One region of the Hahella sp. KA22 genome, then DNA from elsewhere that is predicted to be linked to it. Evidence: predicted binding sites of a transcription regulator. Region 1 holds the regulator's gene; each other region holds the start of a gene.
What was found. Region 1 encodes FNR, which switches genes on or off when oxygen is low (the NO sensors DNR and NnrR bind a similar motif). Its sites were predicted from a motif close to TTGATNTANATCAA; they were not measured.
Positions count from the first base shown of each region.

Region 2: a site for FNR is predicted at 2,610-2,623, ahead of EUZ85_RS15820 (FeoA family protein). Genes of this name have one in related genera too.
Region 3: a site for FNR is predicted at 2,802-2,815, ahead of petA (ubiquinol-cytochrome c reductase iron-sulfur subunit). Genes of this name have one in related genera too.
Region 4: a site for FNR is predicted at 2,552-2,565, ahead of EUZ85_RS22895 (SCP2 domain-containing protein). Genes of this name have one in related genera too.

Region 1 is NZ_CP035490.1:5,601,093-5,606,023, reverse strand. Features, by position in the region: gene dnaB (replicative DNA helicase) at 1-29, shown strand, start outside; gene alr (alanine racemase) at 29-1,153, shown strand; gene EUZ85_RS24715 (sugar nucleotide-binding protein) at 1,319-2,224, shown strand; gene fnr (fumarate/nitrate reduction transcriptional regulator Fnr) at 2,221-3,000, opposite strand; gene EUZ85_RS24705 (hypothetical protein) at 3,144-4,160, opposite strand; gene EUZ85_RS24700 (lysophospholipid acyltransferase family protein) at 4,471-4,931, shown strand, end outside.
Region 2 is NZ_CP035490.1:3,540,176-3,545,106, reverse strand. Features, by position in the region: gene EUZ85_RS15840 (NUDIX hydrolase) at 1-309, opposite strand, end outside; gene EUZ85_RS15835 (VOC family protein) at 332-691, opposite strand; gene EUZ85_RS15830 (hypothetical protein) at 1,051-1,713, shown strand; gene EUZ85_RS15825 (hypothetical protein) at 1,750-2,445, shown strand; gene EUZ85_RS15820 (FeoA family protein) at 2,712-2,975, shown strand; gene EUZ85_RS15815 (FeoA family protein) at 2,991-3,227, shown strand; gene feoB (Fe(2+) transporter permease subunit FeoB) at 3,293-4,931, shown strand, end outside.
Region 3 is NZ_CP035490.1:1,577,124-1,582,054, reverse strand. Features, by position in the region: gene EUZ85_RS07025 (cytochrome c1) at 78-836, opposite strand; gene EUZ85_RS07020 (cytochrome bc complex cytochrome b subunit) at 836-2,068, opposite strand; gene petA (ubiquinol-cytochrome c reductase iron-sulfur subunit) at 2,068-2,649, opposite strand; gene rpsI (30S ribosomal protein S9) at 2,898-3,290, opposite strand; gene rplM (50S ribosomal protein L13) at 3,302-3,730, opposite strand; gene EUZ85_RS07000 (TatD family hydrolase) at 3,961-4,743, opposite strand; gene prfC (peptide chain release factor 3) at 4,755-4,931, opposite strand, start outside.
Region 4 is NZ_CP035490.1:5,185,474-5,190,404, forward strand. Features, by position in the region: gene EUZ85_RS22885 (efflux RND transporter permease subunit) at 1-1,109, shown strand, start outside; gene EUZ85_RS22890 (LysE family translocator) at 1,260-1,883, shown strand; gene EUZ85_RS22895 (SCP2 domain-containing protein) at 1,900-2,484, opposite strand; gene EUZ85_RS22900 (peptidase U32 family protein) at 2,623-3,621, shown strand; gene EUZ85_RS22905 (U32 family peptidase) at 3,682-4,590, shown strand; gene EUZ85_RS22910 (ABC transporter substrate-binding protein) at 4,617-4,931, opposite strand, start outside.

The sequences.
Region 1 (4,931 bases):
ACGATTATGGCGGGGGAGACTACGAGTAATGCGTCCATCCCGCGCTCTTATTGATCTGGACGCATTGCGTCACAATATTCGTTTGCTGAATTCCATTGCTAAAAACGCTCGTTGTGCGGCGGTAATTAAAGCTGATGCATATGGCCATGGCGCAGTGGAAATCGCTCGCGCCCTGAAAGGGGAGGCTCCTAAACTGGCGGTGGCCTGCTACGATGAGGCGGTGAGCCTGCGTGAAGCGGGTATTACGACGCCGCTTTTAGTGTTGGAAGGATTTTATAGCTCAGAGGAGTTGGCTGACTCCACTCGTTGGCGCGATATAGAGTGGGTTGTGCATGATATGGAGCAATTGGACATGCTGTCCGAGGTGGCTCCTTTGCGCAAGGCCGGTCCTAATTCCGCCCGGATGCAAACCTGGATCAAGTTGAATACAGGTATGAACCGGTTGGGATTGCCGTTAAATAAACTGGCTGGCGTTGCTGAAATGCTGCGGCAGTTTCCCGGGCTTTCTGTTATTGGGTTGATGACCCACTTCGCATGCGCTGACGAACTGGATAGCTTATTGCAACAGAAGCAGTGGCGCGCGTTTCAAGCTGGTATGCAGGTGGCGGGATCGGGCGGCTGGAGTTACTCCTCCGCTAACTCGGCCGCCTTGTTGCAATATCCGGAAACTCATCTGGATTGGGTGCGCCCAGGTATTGCGATGTACGGCGCATCACCTATGGCGGATAAGACAGGGGCGGACTTTGGCTTGAAGCCAGTAATGTCTTTTGAGTCACGCTTGATTGCTACCCGGGAGCTGCAAGCTGGAGATTCTATTGGCTATGGCGCCGCCTGGACTGCGAACGGTCCAACAAGAATGGGGGTGGTTGCTGTAGGGTATGGCGATGGATATCCAAGACAGATGCGGAATGGTGCGCCTGTCGCCGTGTGCGGTAAGCGGACAAGCGTTATCGGGCGGGTATCCATGGATATGTTGACGGTGGATATTTCTCATATTCCAGAGGCGCGTATTGGGTCGGAGGTGGAGTTGTGGGGTGGGGCTGTTTCCGCTGATGAGGTTGCAGGATATGCGTCAACAATCTCCTATACTTTATTTACGGGTATGACCTCGCGTGTTCCCAGGGTATACCTTAATCGCTCGGAAGGGGTTTAAGGTGCAGCGTTAAGCTGGAGAATGGGGATAAAGCCCGGGGTATCGGGTTTGCGAAAATCCCTTCAAGCAGCCAATATTGTTAACATAATATCTTCAGGCGGTCCGCATTCCAGGGGCGCTAAAGGCTACGAGATACATTTAAGGGGTACATGAGTGATTGTTTGTGTGACGGGAGTCGATTCGCCATTAGGTAAGGCTATAGCTCAGCGTTTGCAGCAGAGCGGCATAGCGGTGGAGGGCGTTCCCTACGAGCAGTTTCTGATGACCAATGATGCGATCGTGCGAGCAATGAGAGCGATGCCCTCTGCGGATTTTGTTGTTCATGCTGCGGAGATGGGCGACTTATTTAAAGCGGAGCAGCATCCGGATTTGGCCTATCAGGTTAATGTGTCCGCTTGCGAGGCGGTGGCGGAAGTGGCGGCTTTATGGAAGGCGCCGATTATTCACCTCTCCAGCCATCTTGTTTTTGATGGCGTCAAAAAGAATCCCTATATTTCCGCCAACAAAGGACGTCCTCTTTCAGTGTATGGGCGGACTAAACTGCAGAGCGAACAATGGCTTCAGGAAAACTATAGCAAGCATCTGATCTTGAGGGTCGGGTGGTTGCTGGAGGCGGGCGCCCAAGGCTGGTTGCAGACCATGCTTTCTGCGCTGTCTTCAGGAAAGCGTCTGAACGCCAGCACCGATATGCAGCTGACTCCCGTGGCGGTGGATGATGTGGCGAGAGTTGTAGACGCGGTTATTAAGCAGTTGAGTTGTAATATCTCTGTGTGGGGTGTTTACCACTATGCTGGCGCTGAAGCTGTCACCCACTATGAGTTGCTGAAGGCGATTGTGCTGCAGGCGTTTGGGCAGGAAGAGATGTTGCAGGCCCTGATCGAGAAAAAGGGCGCTGATGTATTACCGGGGGTGGCGCTTCCGGCGAATGGCGCGTTGGGGTGTATCAAGCTGCGCAACACCTTTGGCGTTAAGCAGCTTCCCTGGCGCCGCTATCTGCCGGCGTTGATTGAACAATGCCAGCAGCGTGGCGGTGTAAAAGCGGCTGAAAACTGCCTGGAAGAGACCCGTTAACGAGCGTTAAGGGCTGATTCCTTCTGCTGCTCCAGGCACTTGGTGTCGTGGCGAAGAATTTTCTGTAGTTCGTCCAATTGCAATATCTGAACTTCCCTTCCTTGAACTTTTATAATGCCGTTGTTCTGGAAGCGGGTAATGACCCGGCTGACAGTTTCGACGGCCAAGCCTAAATAGTTGCCGATATCGCTGCGAGGCATAGGAAGTCTGAAGTTTGTGCCGGACAGGCGACGACGACTGAAGCGGGTCGACAGGGATAATAACAGAGAGGCTATACGCTCTTCCGCTGAATTTTTGCTTAGTAGCATCGTGAGCTGCCTGCTTTCCTGAATCTCTTTGCTCATTAATGAGAAAAAGTGGTGTTGCAGGCTGGGGATGTCCGAAGCAAGGTCTTCAAACTTTTCCAGAGGAATTTCGCATACGCTGGTGCGCTCAAGGGCGACGGCGGAGCAGGAATATTTTTCCATGCTAACGCTGTCCAGGCCGATAATCTCGCCAGGCAGATAAAAGCCAGTGACCTGTTCCTCGCCTTCCTCAGATACGGTGAATGTTTTGATCGCGCCGCTACGAACTGCGAAGCACGAGCGGAATGGGGTGTGTTGCTCAAAGATATATTCGCCGCGATTGAGCATTTTGCCCTGACGAATGATTTCTTCCAGACGATCAATATCTTCAGCCCCAACCGCGATAGGAATGCAAAGCTTGCTCAAATTACATTCGTGGCAGCCTCTGTGTAAGCTAAAAGGAGAGGAGGTTGCTATATGCTTGCTTTCCATCGGTTGCCTCGTGGCTGGATGAGTGAAACTGCTTAAAGAGGCTTCTAGGATAGCCAATAGCTATTTAAAAGCAAATCCCTACGATGGGAAATTTACAGGGAAACCTACGCTCGCCTTTGTTTTTACATTGTTTTCACCTTTTGTTACAACTGGGTTTGAGTGTAGCGAATTGCTCTTGCTGGAAGCTCGCTGTTATCCAGGGTCTTGTAGTAGTCGTCCAACTGTGTGGCGTTGCGCAATTGATAGTGGGGCGTGTAAGAAAAAGCGCCCAGCCCAACGCCATGCAGGCAACTGACTCCTTGGCTAATCAAGCCTGTCCAGGGTAGTGCGAAAAAGTCCTGCGTGATCGGGATAAACGATGCGGACTTAATGCGTCGCTTGAAATCTTTTTGCGCGGCTTCCAGGCCTGATGTGCTGGCGAATTCCGTTTTATGGCTGGAAAGTAGGATGCCTTGCGGTCTCTCTGTCAGAATTTCTTCAAGATGCTCGGATAGTGCGGCGACGGTCGCAGGAGTCACTTTCAGGCGCAGGTAAACGGCTTTGAAGTCGAATGCCCGAATGGTCTGCAGCCAATCCTTAAGGTTCTCAATAGGGAAGGACTGTGCGTATTCGCCGGGATCATTGATGCAGATGATATTGAAGCCCAATCCTTTGATCAGGGCTAGCGCTTCCTCGGACTCAGGGCGAGCGTCCAATTCAATGACATGGCGTGCGTCGGCGCCGAAGCTCAGTTTGAACTCCCGACCTAAATAGTACATCACCTGCGTCTGCGCTGCGGGAGTGAGCTGGCGAACCAGATCGCCGAACCAATGCAGGTACTTAACCTGACTGCCGACGGGGAGGCTTTGCTTGAGTAGTCTCACTTCTTTCACGACATAGTCGATGTACTTTTGCAAATTTGCATTCATAGATGGGAGTCTGCGGGTGTAATTTTCCGCGCTGACAAGTGTATTAAAGCAGGGCGCCTGAACGCTCAATGCGAACCCGCCTTCATAATATCGAGCCAGAGAGCTGTTGCGATAGTCCGCGTCATAGGCTCCCTCGTCCAGGGCGCTCCAGTTTTCACTGGAGAACTCTTTAGGGGGGGAGTTGAGCAAATAAACCCAGCTATCATTACCCCCATTTTGTATCGCTTGTTCGACAACCTTTCCAACTGGCATATTGGGTCTCCAACCAGGTAAGAAAACATCTGCGCGCGTTTGACTATCATTGTCAGCGATTTGGCGCGCGCGCCTGCTGTCACACTTGTTGGCAAGTGGATCCCCCCTCTCTCCATGCTCAGTGTATCCAGCTCCCGAAAGGGAGTCTTGATATTGATCAAGGGGTGAGCGGGTGGCTGTCTGAGAGGGTGTACTTTAGTCGCAATATCCCTCAAACATTGGGTTTCTGGGGCGTTGAGGGATAACATTCATTGCAGCTTTGGGCGGGGAGTTGATATCCTTTGCGGGCATTGAAAAAAGGCGGGCAAAAGTGCAGGCATTTCAGCTATTTCGGTCTTTCGTTTTTTATATTGGGTATGCTTGGGGCGTCATCATCACATCTTTGATTGGGATGCTGGTAGGCCCTTACGTCAATTTTGAAAAGCGGTATTACATCGTATCCCGGTTTAATGTGTTCGCACTTTGGTGGGCGCGTATTGTCTGCGGTATACGTTATGAGATCGAGGGGCTGGAGAATATTCCAAAAACGAGCTGCGTGGTTGTCAGTAATCATCAGAGCGCTTGGGAGACCTATTTGTTAGGGGTCATATTTCGTCCTCAGTGCACAGTGCTTAAGCAAGAGCTGATGAAGGTTCCGTTTTTTGGTTGGGCGCTAAAGAGGTTGAAACCTATCGCCATCGACCGGAGTAAGCCGTCAGCGGCGCTTAAGCAGCTGCTTAAGCAGGGAAAGGAGCGTTTGACGTCAGGGTATTGGGTTGTGATTTACCCCGA
Region 2 (4,931 bases), 2.1 Mb from region 1:
AGGAATGGCGTCAGGATCGGCCAGCTCGGTCAGATACAGCGTGGCGATTTCGTGGAAACGCGTCTGGTGATATTGGAAGAAATTCTCGACATACCACAGTGGGCGAATCACGCGCGCCGTCATACCCAGCTCTTCTTCCACCTCACGGACCACTGTGTCGCTGGAGAATTCGAAAAACTCCACGCGGCCGCCCGGCAGGGTCCAGAAATTATCCTGCACCGCTTTGTGCAGCAGCACATGGTCCTGGTGGATAATCACCGCGGCGCTGCGGAAATTAAAGCGATTGTCGCCAACATCAAACTTCAACATGGTTTACTCCTTGAAAACCAATCTAAATATTTTCTCCAAATCGCCACAGCACGCCGCTGGGGTCCGTCAGGGTAAAATCCAGCATGCCCCAGGGCTGCTCCACCACCTCCGAAAGACGAACCTTGTATTTCTCCACTACGCCCGACGCCACCACCTTCGTCCGCCAGGCGTGAATATCCTTGACCAGAACATGCATCATGAAGTTTTCAGCGTGTTGCTGACAGTAAAAGTCCTGCAGTAAAAAACTGCTATTCCCATGACGGAAATAAGCGACGCCGCCACCATCGGAAGCCTGAGTAAAGCCGATATCCCGATAGAAAGCTTTGGATTGCTCGAAATCTTTTGCCGGTACGAATGCTTTGATTTCCACGATATCTTCCATGGCGTTTCCTCCTGGCGTAGGTGAAGGGAGATGAATTCGCCGGCGCGCGGCGCTGTGACAAGTGCTGTCAGTCTACACTTTTTATATTTAAATCATAACCTTATGGCTACACTTTATAAGTCTGTTTCATATATCCGCATCAACGCTACCCGTTCTATGCTCTCAGACAAAACACCTTTCCGACAATTTTGCGCCTAGGGAATCATCCCTCCTTAAAACATCCCCTGTTTCCACGCCACGGCCACGTTCTATAGTGGCTGTTTGCAGCCGAACATTGACGCCAGCCCGCACTTCTCGCGGAGCAATCGCCATGTGTTCTCATGGCGCCCAGCAACCAACCGATAAACGGACTTAACGATATGGCGAACCAACCAACCTCACCCCCTACCCTCATCACAGAGCATGGCGATGTCTACATCAAAAAAGGCAAAGATGCGGCCCTTCAACTCATCAGAGAAATGGAAAGCTACGCGGACAACCTTACGCCCACCCAGGCCTACGCCGAAACCTTGAACATGTGGGGCGCAGTCGGCGCTATCGCCACGACTGTCGGCACAATGTCGTCAATCATAGGGTTGAAAAAGAAAAGCGCCGACAATGAATTCGAGCTGGAGATCATTAATCATTCCAGCTACACCATCGCGCCGTTTCAAAGCAAATCCGATAACTTCGGCTTTCAACAGGCATTGCGACCGTTAGTGCCTGGTGAAACCGGGTCGATCAAAGCAAAAACCTCAGGCTTTCAACCCGGAAAATCTCATTACGAGTTCACCTTTATGATTGGCTCCAACGCCAGCAACTGCGTGGACGTACACACCACCATAGAACTGCGCAGCTCCGGCGTGTGGCGTCTGAACCACTTTTATATCGACGGCCGCGATCTCTGGCTCAACGAGGATGGCTACAGGCGCGCCTACCTGGGCTTCGCTGGCAAAGACGACTACGCCTCCTTCAGCCTCAGCGAGATGGGAGCGGACCACCAAAAAGGCAAAGTTTCGCTGTTTTTCTCGGATTACGTGTGAGCTTCCCATCATCCCAATCAACACAAGGAATCCCCCATGGACATCAAGGACGCAAATCTGAACTACACCACGACCAACGGCTCTTTTTCCATCACTCAAGGCCACGGAACCGCACAGCAGGCGGTCAGCTCCTTCCACAAATACTACCTGAGCAGTTTCAGCAGCTCCTCCCTGTCACGGGACATAGAAGGCGGCGCCAGCGGCTGGGACAAACTGGGAGCCACCGCCAGCGTGGTCGGCGCTATCGCCGGTGTGGCGGGTCTGGGGTTGGGCGACAAAGGCAGCGAAGACCTCGTCATATTCGATGTACGAAACCTCAGCGCCATGCCGCTGGTGACGTACGACGTCAATACATTCGGCGGCGGCGTGTACATCGACAAAATCCCTTCGCCATTGGGATCGGGCGAATCCTCCACCTGGGAGATTTCATCCAACGAAGAATTCGAACCCAATGAAGACAGCGCCGCTATCAGCTTTTTGATTGGCGACGCCAACCGGCATATTGATGTGACGCTTTACTACGCCATCGGCGGCGGCAACCGCTGGTATATACAGAAGGCGATTATTGACGGCGTGGCCTCCGCCCTTATTCCTACCGGCGACTACGGCGAAGACAATATGACCTGCCTGTGCTTCACCAGTGGCGACTACGAGACGCCTTCCTTCTCCATCTTCACCTACTCGGTGTTCTACGCCAGCGCCAGCAGCTATATCGTCTTTGCGCCATATTGAGCCAGCACTCAATAGCCTCAGCCTGACGCAGGAAAAGCAGAACGGCCCGCCGAACGCCGATCTGCTTAGAGATTCCGCTCCGTTGCGCGAATTAGCCGACCAGCAACGGAAACGCCGCTTCACCTCCATTTGAGTCCATCCTGGCCTTCTGGTCCCACAAGCCCTTGATCTGAGTCAGATTCCCCCCAAGGTCTACTGGATTCACTCAGTAATAGCGTTAATAATAAGAAAGTTTCTCAATCTCACTTTCATTTAAAGGCGATCGTATGAACACGCTCGAACAGAAGCCTTTCCCTTTAGCGCTGGCGCAAGAAAGCGAAAAAGTAAAAGTTCACCTGTTACGCGGGGGCAAAAACCTGGAAATGCGTTTAACTTCCCTGGGGCTCAATGTGGGCAGTGAGTTAACGGTGCTGCATCGCAAGGGCGCTGACCTGGTGGTTGTGCGCGCCGATACGCGTCTGGCGTTGGGCGCCGGCATGGCGCAGAAAATCATGGTGGTGCGCGCGTGCGCCGCAACCAGCGGTCATTGAGGAGACTTCCCGAGAATGAGCAGCGTCAGTCTGAAAGATCTGAAAGTCGGCGAACAAGGCCGCGTTATGGGGTTCGGCGAAGGCGGCAAAAGCTATCGCCGCAAACTGTTATCCATGGGCTTGACCCCCGGCGTCGAATTCAGCGTCACCCGCTACGCCCCCATGGGCGATCCAGTGGAAATTCTGGTGCGCGGATTTCGCCTTAGCCTGCGTAAAGACGAAGCAGGCAGTATTTTGATTGAGAAAATCTAACGTCGTCTAAATGACGCGCAGTCAGCCCGATCCCAAGCAGTTTTATTGGAGAGAGTTAGTCGATCATGGCCAGTCCTGAGCGCAACGCGGAAAAATACGTCATCGCAGTGGTGGGCAACCCCAACTGCGGCAAAACCACCTTATTCAACGCGCTGACCGGCTCCAAGCAACAGGTCGGCAACTGGCCCGGCGTTACCGTAGAACGCAAAAGCGGACGCTTTTCATTTCAAGGCGTGAACTTTGAGCTGATCGATCTGCCCGGCACCTATTCCCTGGATGTCTGTGAAGAAGACGTTTCCCTTGATGAGCAAATCGCCAGAGATTTCGTCGCCGAGCGCGAAGCGGACCTCATCATCAATATCGTCGACGCCTCCAACCTGGAGCGTAATCTCTACCTCACCTGCCAACTGCTGGAAATGAAGACGCCCTTACTGACGGCGTTGAACATGATGGATGTGGCGGAAGAACGCGGCCATGCGGTGGCGCACGACAAGCTCGCCAATCTGCTGGACTGCCCCGTGGTTCCCATTGTGGCGGCTTCCGGCGCAGGCTTGCCGCAACTGAAAGCGGCGATCCTGGACGCCGCGCGTCGCAAACATATCTCCAATACCGTCATTACTTATCCCTCCCCCGTCGCCAAGGCGCTGGACACCCTGACTCCCATGCTGGCCGCGCACGCCGAGGGCAAATGCGATCCGCGCTGGCTGGCGACGCGAATGCTGGAAGGAGACGCCTCCGCTCTGAAGCTGGGTGACGCGACGCTGTGCGCCAAAGTGGAGGAACTGCAAGAGAATGTAGTGCAACAGTTGGAGGATGACATTGACATCTGTCTGGCGGACGCCCGCTACGGCTTCGTCAATCAGGTAGCCAGCGCCAGCGTCAAACGCAACCATGAGGTGCAGCGCAGCATATCCGACAAAATCGACCGCGTGGTCCTGAACCGGATGCTGGGCATCCCCATATTTCTGTTCGCCATGTATTTGATGTTCATGTTCACCATCAACATCGGCGGCGCGTTTATCGACTTCTTCGATCAATTTACCGGCGCCTTGTTCGTTGACGGTTTCGGCGCGCTGTTAACCTCACTGGGGGCGCCGCAATGGCTGCGTCTGCTGCTGGCGGACGGCATGGGCGGCGGCGTGCAGGTGGTGGCCACCTTTATTCCAGTGATCGGCTTTCTGTATCTGTTTCTGTCGGCGCTGGAGGATTCCGGCTACATGGCCCGCGCGGCCTTCGTCATGGATCGCGCCATGCGCGCCATCGGCCTTCCCGGCAAGGCATTCGTTCCTTTGATCGTGGGCTTTGGCTGCAACGTGCCGGCGGTCATGGCCACCCGCACCATGGAAAAACAGCGCGACCGCATCATGACCATCATCATGGCGCCCTTTATGTCCTGTGGCGCGCGTTTATCTGTATACGCCCTGTTCGCCGCCGCGTTTTTCCCTATTGGCGGCCAGAACGTGGTCTTCGGGCTCTACATTATTGGCGTCGCCATCGCCGTGCTCACCGGACTGGTGATGAAAACCACCCTGTTACAGGGTCAGGCCACGCCTTTCATTATGGAGCTGCCGCCGTACCATATTCCCACGCTGAAAGGCGTTGGCATTCGCACCTGGGAACGCACCCGAGGCTTCATGTTCCGCGCCGGCAAAGTAATCGTGCCAATGGTGCTGGCCCTCAATGTGCTTAACTCCGTGGGCACAG
Region 3 (4,931 bases), 2.9 Mb from region 1:
TCAGAAAGAAAAATTCCAGCATCGGGGCAACCGATGCTGGAGCTTTTATCCAAGGTCGAACATTATACACGAAAAGACTAGTGAACGTCTTTCCAATATTCTCTGTTGAGGAGGTATGCAGGAACGAACAGAATCACCAGGAACAACAATACAAACGGAGCGATGTCTTCACTTTCCAGTCTCGACGGTTCACCCACATAGGCCAGGAAATTGACCATGTCGCGTATCGCAGCATCATACTCCTGGGGCTCCATGCTGCCCGTTGTAGCAAATGACTTACAACCCGGCGCGCCAACTACAACACCACTTAAAGGATCAATACCCGCTTTGCTGCCCAGTTCCGGCTTTTCAGCGCACAAGCCCTGCAGACCAACCAGAACATGAGGCATACCAACGTCTTTAAACACAACGTTGTTGACCCCCCATGGACGAGACTCATCTTTATAGAACCCACGTAGATAGCTATACAACCAATTTGGTCCGCGCAATCTGGAGACCAACGTCAGATCAGGGGGCGCGGCACCAAACCAGCCTTTCGCCATGGAAGGAGCCATAGCGATATCCATCAACTGTCCAATCTTCGCATCGCCAAAGATCAGATTCTGCTCGTAAAGATTGTGCGGAATGCCGATATCATCCGCTACACGCTCATAACGAGAGTATTTTAAAGAGTGACAGCCCATGCAGTAGTTGGTAAACAGCGCGGCCCCTCTTTGCATAGAAGGCTTATCACGAATATCAACATCCACATGATCTAAGTGGACATCTCCACCGCCGGAGGCGTATGCAAGAGACGTCACACACGAGAGAAGCAGAACTTTCAGTATGCTTTTCATTAGTGAGTCACCCTCTCTGGTACAGGTTTAGTCTTTTCAGCTCTGGTATACCAAGGCATTAATAGGAAGTAAGCGAAATACAAGCCTGTAAACAGAGGAGCCATCCAGCTGGGTTGCTCGTTAGCGGGCAGTGCGCCGCAAACACCCAGAATCACAAAGCTCACTGCAAATACCAGCAATGCAACCTTACTCATCACACCTTTGTAACGGATAGACTTAACAGGGCTGCGATCCAGCCACGGCAACACGAAGAGAATCGCAATCGCGGCGCCCATTACAACCACACCCCAGAATTTCGCATCAACACCAAACAAAGGATAAGTAATTGCCCGCAACATGGCGTAGAAAGGCGTGAAATACCAGACAGGAGCAATGTGCTCAGGCGTCTTCAGAGGGTTGGCCGGTTCAAAGTTCGGCTTTTCCAGGAAGTACCCATTCATTTCAGGGAAGTAGAACACCACCACACAGAATACGAAGAGGAAGACAACCAAGGCCACGATGTCATGCACCGTGTAGTATGGATGGAAAGGAATACCGTCTTTCGGAATACCATTCTCATCTTTGTTCTTCTTGATCTCAACGCCATCAGGATTGTTAGAGCCGACTTCATGAAGAGCAAGAATGTGCAGAACAACCAGACCAAGCAGTACGATTGGCAAAGCGATAACGTGTAGAGCAAAGAACCGGTTAAGAGTAATACCTGAAATCAGGTAGTCACCCCTGATCCACTGAGCCAGATCTTCACCCACATAGGGTATTGCGCCGAACAGAGAAACGATTACCTGCGCCCCCCAGTACGACATCTGCCCCCAAGGCAACAAATAACCAAGGAAAGCCTCAGCCATCAAACACAGATAAATTGTCATACCGAAGATCCAAACTAACTCACGAGGCTTTTTATATGAGCCATACATGAGCCCGCGGAACATATGCAGGTAGACAACGACAAAGAATGCTGATGCGCCAGTTGAGTGCATCAATCGAATGAGCCACCCAAACTCCACGTCACGCATAATGTACTCTACTGAAGCGAACGCCCCTTCAGCAGTAGGGTTGTAGCTCATAGTCAACCAAATACCTGTAAGTAGCTGATTAACAAGAACAACTAAAGACAACGAGCCGAAGAAATACCATACGTTAAAGTTTTTAGGCGCATAGTACTTGCTCATGTGCTTTTCGAAGGCATCGACGACAGGCAAACGATCATCGATCCACTGAATAAGCTTCTGCATTATGCGTTCTCCTTGTCTTCACCTACGATGAGGTTCACGTCATCAACATACATGTGGGGAGGCACTTCAAGATTCTTGGGAGCAGGTACGCCTTTGAAGACCCTTCCAGCGAAGTCAAACTTGCTGCCGTGACAAGGACAATAAAACCCACCAACGGTTTCATCAGGAATAACTTCCGGCATGAATTTCGGAGAGCAACCCAAGTGAGTACAGATTCCTACGAGTATGACGTATTCATCTTTGATGGAGCGGTGAGCGTTTTGAGCGTAAGCGGGTTGTTGCGGCTTTTCAGATTGCGGGTCCTGCAAATCGTCCGTAATCGAATCCAGCCCTTGCAACATTTCTGGCGTTCTGCGCACCACCCAGACAGGCTTGCCCCGCCATTCAACCGTCATTTGTTGACCGGGTTCAAGTTTACTGATATTAACCTTAACAGGCGCACCAGCGGCTTTCGCTTTCGCGCTTGGGTTCCAGGAAGCGACAAAAGGCACCGCCGCGCCGATGGCGCCGATACCTCCTACGACCGAGGTTGCTCCCACCAGAAAACGACGGCGGCTCTTGTTCACGTCGTCTTTCGTCATACTAGGTTTCTCCCATCAGGCAGCAATTTGAGGCCAAAATCAGGCCATTATGCTCTTATTTCTTCAGGCGTAAAATCCGGCTGACATACTAATTAAAATGCCTTATCGATACAAGGACGACGCGCGTGCGACGTGGCGTTGTCTCAACAATATTGATCCAAGTTAAATATCCGTCGGACGGTTTTCGCTTATGCTCAGCGGAAACAAAAAAGCCCGGACTACCGGGCTTTTTATTTTTAGCGTATCGATTAACGCTTGGAGAATTGCGGACGCTTACGCGCTTTACGCAGACCGACTTTCTTACGCTCAACTTCACGAGCATCGCGAGTAACGTAACCGGCTTTACGCAGCGGAGAGCGATTCGCTTCATCATACTGAATCAGCGCACGAGTAATACCGTGACGAATTGCGCCTGCCTGACCAGAAGGACCGCCGCCTTTAACGGTAACAAAAACGTCAAAGTTGCCAATAGCCTCTAACAGCTCTAAAGGCTGACGCACAACCATGCGAGCAGTTTCGCGACCAAAGTACGAATCCAAATCAGTCTGGTTCACAGTGATTTTTCCGCTACCGGGTCTCAGGAAGACGCGAGCAGTCGAAGTTTTACGACGACCGGTACCGTAGTATTGAGTAACAGACATATCCACCTTCCTTAAATTTTCAGTTCAATCGGTTGCTGAGCGGTATGCGGGTGTTCAGCCGAAGCGTATACCTTGAGCTTTTTCAGCATCGCACGACCTAAAGGATTGCGCGGCATCATGCCTTTAACAGCTGTTTCGATAACACGCTCTGGAGCATGTTGAATCAGCTTATCGAAAGACATTTCTTTCAAGCCGCCAGGATAGCCTGTGTGGCGATAGTACATTTTGTCTTGTGCTTTGTTGCCAGTCACACGCACTTTTTCTGCGTTTACTACAACGATGTAATCCCCAGTGTCAACATGAGGGGTATATTCCGCTTTGTGCTTGCCCCTCAAGCGACGGGCGATTTCAGTAGAAAGACGTCCAAGCGTCTTGTCGGTCGCGTCTATAACATACCAGTCACGCTTTACGGTTTCTGGCTTAGCGCTGATCGTTTTCATTTAAATCCCGCCTTACTCTTAAATTCTCGGCTGATTAATCCAAATAAAACGCACGCAACTCCTTTCCTTCAGGGAAAGTTGCAACGACGTTCTGACTTTTCGGAACTTCGGCTTCGGGGCTTCGCCAAAGTTCCTAACTATATTGCAAATCCGGGCGCAGGATTATATTGCACTTCCTGCTCAATTGCTACTCTAAATCCAATTAATTACGCGGCAACGCAATGCCAAGGTCACATATCAAGATTTGGTAGACCGAACGTCTCGATTGTGTTTTGCAGAACAGCATCGGATATCTGTTCTGGGGGCTCTTCTCTCAAGGCGCACAGCGCATCAAATATTTGGGGAATAAACTCAGGAGAATTACGCCGCCCTTGCCGACCACATAAAGGCATATCCGGGGCGTCAGTCTCCAACAGCAAAGACTCCAATGGAAGCCTGGAGATCGCTTTTCTGGTTTTCTGCGCTCGCTCATAGGTGATAACGCCGCCAACCCCTAATTTGAGCCCCAGTTTCACAAACTGCATTCCCTCTTCGTAACTTCCCGAAAAGGCGTGCACCACCCCCCTCTTAACGCCAGATTCCTTGACCAGCCTGGCAAGCTGGCTATGGGTCTTTCTTGAGTGAAGAATTACGGAAAGATCACTCGCTTTCGCCATCCTGAGCTGTTCGCGCAAAAAAAAGCGCTGCACGTCAAAGGCAATGTCTACCGTTGCGTCAAGCCCGCACTCCCCGACCGCTGAAATATCCTCACGCTGACTACACAACCTCTCAGCTAGGTCATCCAGATGAAACACGGAGTGCTCGTACAGGTAGAGAGGATGAATACCCAGCGCGAAATTGACCCCATCATAACGCGCAGCCATCTGAGATATACGCGCCCAATTTTGGACGCCTACAGAGGGTGTAATAATTCGCTTTATCCCCAACTCCTGAGCATGGCGCAGGACTTCTTCTCTGTCGTTATCGAAGCCGGGAAAGTCAAAGTGGCAATGGCTGTCAATGTAAACCGCCATCGCCAATGTCCTTAATGTTCCCTTGTCTTCCTGAATTGAACATCCGGATAACGCTCCATCGCCAGCTGCAAGTTGACATTCGTCGGAGCCAGATAGGTCAGGCTGTCGCCCCCATCCAGAGACAAATTTTCGGACACTTTCCGTTTAAACTCATCCAGCTTTTTCGCATCTTTCGCTTCAACCCAGCG
Region 4 (4,931 bases), 420 kb from region 1:
CTGTGCAGTTCGTCATCACCACCGCGCAGGATTACAAGGTGCTGTACGAGCTGGGTCAGGAGCTGCTGGCGGAAGCCCGCAAGAGCGGCAAGTTCCTGTTCGTGAATTCCGACCTGAAGTTCGACAAGCCCACAGCGCATATTTCCATCAACCGCAGCAAGGCGGCGGAACTGGGTATCAGCATGCAGGATATCGGCGCCGCATTGGCGACCATGTTGAGCGGCGGCTATACCACCCGCTTCAGCGTGGAAGGCCGCAGTTACAAGGTGATTCCACAAGTGCTGCGGGAATACCGCGCCACAGCGGAACAACTGGACGACTACTACATACGCACCGCTTCCGGCGAGCTGATTCCGCTCTCCACCATCGCGGAAGTCTCCAAAGGCGTGGAGCCCAACAAACGCGGCCAGTTCCAGCAGTTGAATTCTATGGTGGTGGAAGGCGTAATGACGCCCGGGATCAGTCTGGGTGAAGCACTGGACTTCCTGGACCAGAAGGCGCAGACCATCTTCCCCCAGGGGTATGGATATGAGTACGCCGGACAGTCCCGCCAGTACAAGCAGGAAGGCAGCGCGCTGATCTTCACTTTCTTCTTCGCCCTGTTGATGATTTATCTGGTGCTGGCGGCGCAGTTTGAGAGCTTCCGCGATCCGTTCATCATTCTGGTGAGTGTGCCGATGTCGTTGCTGGGCGCGTTGATTCCTATCGCCTTCGGCGTGACATCAGTGAATATCTACACCCAGATCGGTTTGGTAACGCTCATCGGCTTGATCACTAAACACGGCATCTTGATTGTGGAGTTCGCGAACCAATTGCAAGTGGAACAGGGGCTGAGCAAACGTGAGGCCATCGAACAGGCCGCCGGCATTCGTCTGCGGGCCATTCTGATGACCACCGCTGCGATGGTGGTGGGCGTGTTGCCTCTGCTGTTCGCCAGCGGCGCCGGCGCCGTCAGTCGTTTTGATATCGGTCTGGTCATCGCATCCGGCCTGTCCATCGGTACGATCTTCACGCTGTTTGTCGTGCCCACCATGTACATGATCCTGGGCACGGACCACAGTCAGGTCGAAAAGCAGGAAGACGTGGACGGCGAGCTGTCCCACGCCTGACCTTTCCGACTTAGCCTCCGGCGCCCGCCAGCGCCGGGGCTCCATTGAAAAAAGCAATTATCGGGCGGCTCCGGCTTGCCTGATAATGGCTTTTCTGATTTATTCCCCTAACGCCATCCGCTATACCATCGCTTTCAGGACGACTGCTGTATGACCGACTATTCCGTGCTTCTGGTGTTTCTTTCCACCTGCCTGTTTGTGTCCGCCACGCCGGGCATGTGCATGACGCTGGCGTTGACCATGGGATTGAGCATTGGATTGAAGCGCACCTTCTGGATGATGTGGGGCGAGTTGGTCGGTGTCGGCATTGTCTCCGTCGCCTCTGTCGTAGGCGTCGCCACGTTGATGCTGCAGTATCCGCAAGTGTTCGCCGTGCTGAAGTACGTCGGGGGCGCTTACCTCGCCTACCTTGGCGTACAAATGTGGCTGTCCCGGGGCAAAATGGCCATTCCCGAGAAGATGGAGGACTCCCGCATCGCCAGTCCCACAGAGCTGGCTACGCAGGGCTTTGTGACGGCGATTTCCAACCCCAAGGGCTGGGCGTTCATGGTGTCGCTGTTGCCGCCCTTTATCTCCACCGACGCGCCCATGGCGCCGCAACTGGCGACCTTGGTGTCAATCTTGTTGATCGTGGAGTTTTTCTGTCTGGTGCTGTACGCCAGCGGCGGCCGCACGCTGCGTCACTTCCTGATGCAAGGCGATAACGTCCGCTTGTTAAACCGCATCGCCGGAACCCTGATGATCGGCGTCGGAGCCTGGCTGGCGTTTTTCTGATGCAGGTTTTCAGACGTCAGGAGGTTTGCGGCGTAACAGGAATTCTATAGCTCAGCGCCGCCGCCAGATCCCGTTTGGAGGTTTCCCAGTACGCAGCGACGGAGGAAGCCAGCTCCAGCATTTTATGTGCGGGCGCAGGCAGGTCGTTGAGATCGCCGGTATCCAGCAGGTTTTTCATTTCATGCCCCAGTTCCGTATCCCCAAGGATGACAATCCGACGCTGAAAAAATAAGGTGTCAGGGTCCATTTTACGCCCGGCGATCAGTGCAAAAGCGGCGGAGTCTCCACGAATTTCCGTATCTGCCGTTTCCGTCCGCGCCACTTGAATTGAACGATCCGCGCCGAGACTGATGCTCCAGCTGGCGTCCAGATCCACCACCGTGATTTTGATCCAGCGGTTAACGAGTGAGTCAAAGTCCCCTTCCCTGATCGCTTCGCCGTAACTGTCTTGCAACAGTTTACGCAACAGCGCGGCCTGTAATGCGAACGGCGTTCGCGTCAGCGGTTGCAGCAAGTAATGACCCGGGCGCCGCACCACGTCCGTCAACGGCGGCAGCGCAGCGGCAAGCTCTCTGGATAATTGCAGCGGGCTCTTCAACATGAACTTCGGTCTCCCTTATCGCAGCGTTAAGTCGTCGTTATTAAATAGACTCATGACCAGAAGCATCTTGATTTCCATCAAATCCCCTGCACAGCGCATTTGCTACCTTACCCGCATTTGCCGCCCTGGGAGTATGCAATGGAGCTGGTTTGTCCGGCGGGAAGTCCTCCCGCTCTTCGCGCCGCCGTAGATAACGGCGCCGACGCTGTTTACATTGGATTCAAAGACGATACCAACGCCCGCCATTTCGCCGGGCTGAATTTTGACGACGCCAAAGCCCAACAGGCGCTGGCTTACGCACGCGACCGCGGCGTAAAGCTCTTCGTCGCCATCAACACCTATGCGCAATCACAAGGTTGGGAGCGCTGGCGCAATGCGGTGGATAAAGTCGCCGGCTTGCGGGCGGACGCCCTGATCGCCGCGGACATTGGGGTCATGGATTACGCCGCCCGCCAGTATCCCCAGCTTAATCTGCATCTCTCTGTACAAGGCTCCGCCACCAACTATGAAGCGCTGCGCTTCTACCACAGCCGTTTCAATATCAAACGGGCGGTCCTGCCCAGGGTATTGTCCTTGCCACAGGTCCGCCAGGTGGCGTCGCACAGCCCGGTTGATCTGGAGGTCTTCGCTTTCGGCAGCCTGTGCATCATGGCCGAGGGACGTTGCTATATGTCGTCCTATATGACTGGTGAATCGCCCAATAACAGCGGCGCCTGCTCGCCCGCAAAATTCGTGAAGTGGGAGCAGAAAGATGGACGCCTGGAGTCCCGCCTGAACGGCTCTCTCATTGATCGCTTCGAAGCGGACGAAAACGCCGGCTATCCCACGTTATGCAAAGGGCGCTTTGACGCCGGCGGCAGCCATGCTTTCCACGTTTTTGAAGAGCCGACCAGCCTGAATACCCTCGACCTCATTCCAGAACTCGCCGCGACCGGCGTCAAGGCGGTGAAAATAGAAGGCCGGCAGCGCAGCCCTTCTTACGTCGCACAGGTCGTGTCCACTTGGCGTCAGGCCCTGGATTGCTTCCATCGCGATCCTGCCGCATTCCGTTGCCAGCAAGACTGGCTGGAGGCGCTACAAGAGTTGTCAGAGGGCGCGCAAACCACATTGGGCGCCTATTCGCGTCCCTGGCAATAAATCAGCGGACGCATATCTCAGCTCGCGTATGCCCGAACCACCAACAGAAGGCGCAGTACTATGAAAATCTCTCTGGGTCCCCTGCCTTATTTCTGGCCGAAAGACATGGTCGTTCAATTCTATTCCCAGGTCGCCGCCGCGCCGGTCGATATTGTTTATCTGGGAGAAACCGTCTGTTCCAAGCGCCGGGAGATGAACTTGCGCGATTGGCTGGACATCGCTGACTCACTGCTCGATGCGGGAAAAGAGGTGGCGCTCTCCACCCTGGCGTTAATAGAAGCGGAGTCGGAATTGAAGTCCTTGCGCGCTATCTGCAAAGCGGCCAACGCAAACGAACGCCTGAGCGTGGAAGCCAATGACATGGCCGCGGCGCACCTGATGTCGGAAGCCGGCAAACCGTTCATCGCCGGCCCTTACCTGAACCTTTACAACGCACCGGCGCTGGCAATCATGCAACAGGCGGGCGCCAAACGCTGGACGCCGCCGATGGAAATCAGCCGTCACGCGCTGGAAGGAGTTCTGGGGAATCTCGCTACGCCCATTGAAACCGAGCTGTTCGCCTACGGTCATCTCCCCCTTGCGCTCTCCGCACGCTGCTTCACAGCAAGATCGGAAGGATTGCCCAAGGACGACTGTCGTTTCGTCTGCAAGAAATACCCGCAAGGTATTCCCACACGGAGCCAGGAAGGCGAAACCTTGTTCAACCTCAACGGTATTCAGACGCAGTCCGGCAAGTGTTATCACCTGCTGAATCAATGGCGTGATCTGCAACATGCGGGCGTGAACGTAATTCGTCTGAGTCCCGAATCGCCGGATACGCTTCAGATCGTAGAGAGTTTAGCGCTGGCGCTAAAACAGGAACAGGACAAGGTCCTGCCCTACCAGCTCAACCATAGCAACGGTTACTGGAGCCGAATCCCAGGCATGGAGCTGGCGGCGGGACCGCAGGAAACGCCTCATCTCTCCTGAGGCTTATCCCATAGATAAAATCAGGATTAAAAATATCCCTGCATGATTTTGTCGACGTCGATTTTTTTCAGGCCCTCGCTGAACACCTTGGCTAGCTCTTCCCCACGAGGGCCTTTTTTGAAGCAGATATAGAGCTTCTTGTCTTCCAGTAACGTCGGGTTGAACTCAATCGCGTCAGCGGCGGATTTAAGGCTGGCCTCAGTAGATAACAGGTATTTCATAACGTTTTTGTCCACTACAGCCAGATCGATACGGTCCGACACCAGCTTCATCAGGTTCTTTACGTCATCTCCCGCTTCGCTCGCGTTGAGCTGTTTGTTGGCCACCATGTCGTCAAACTC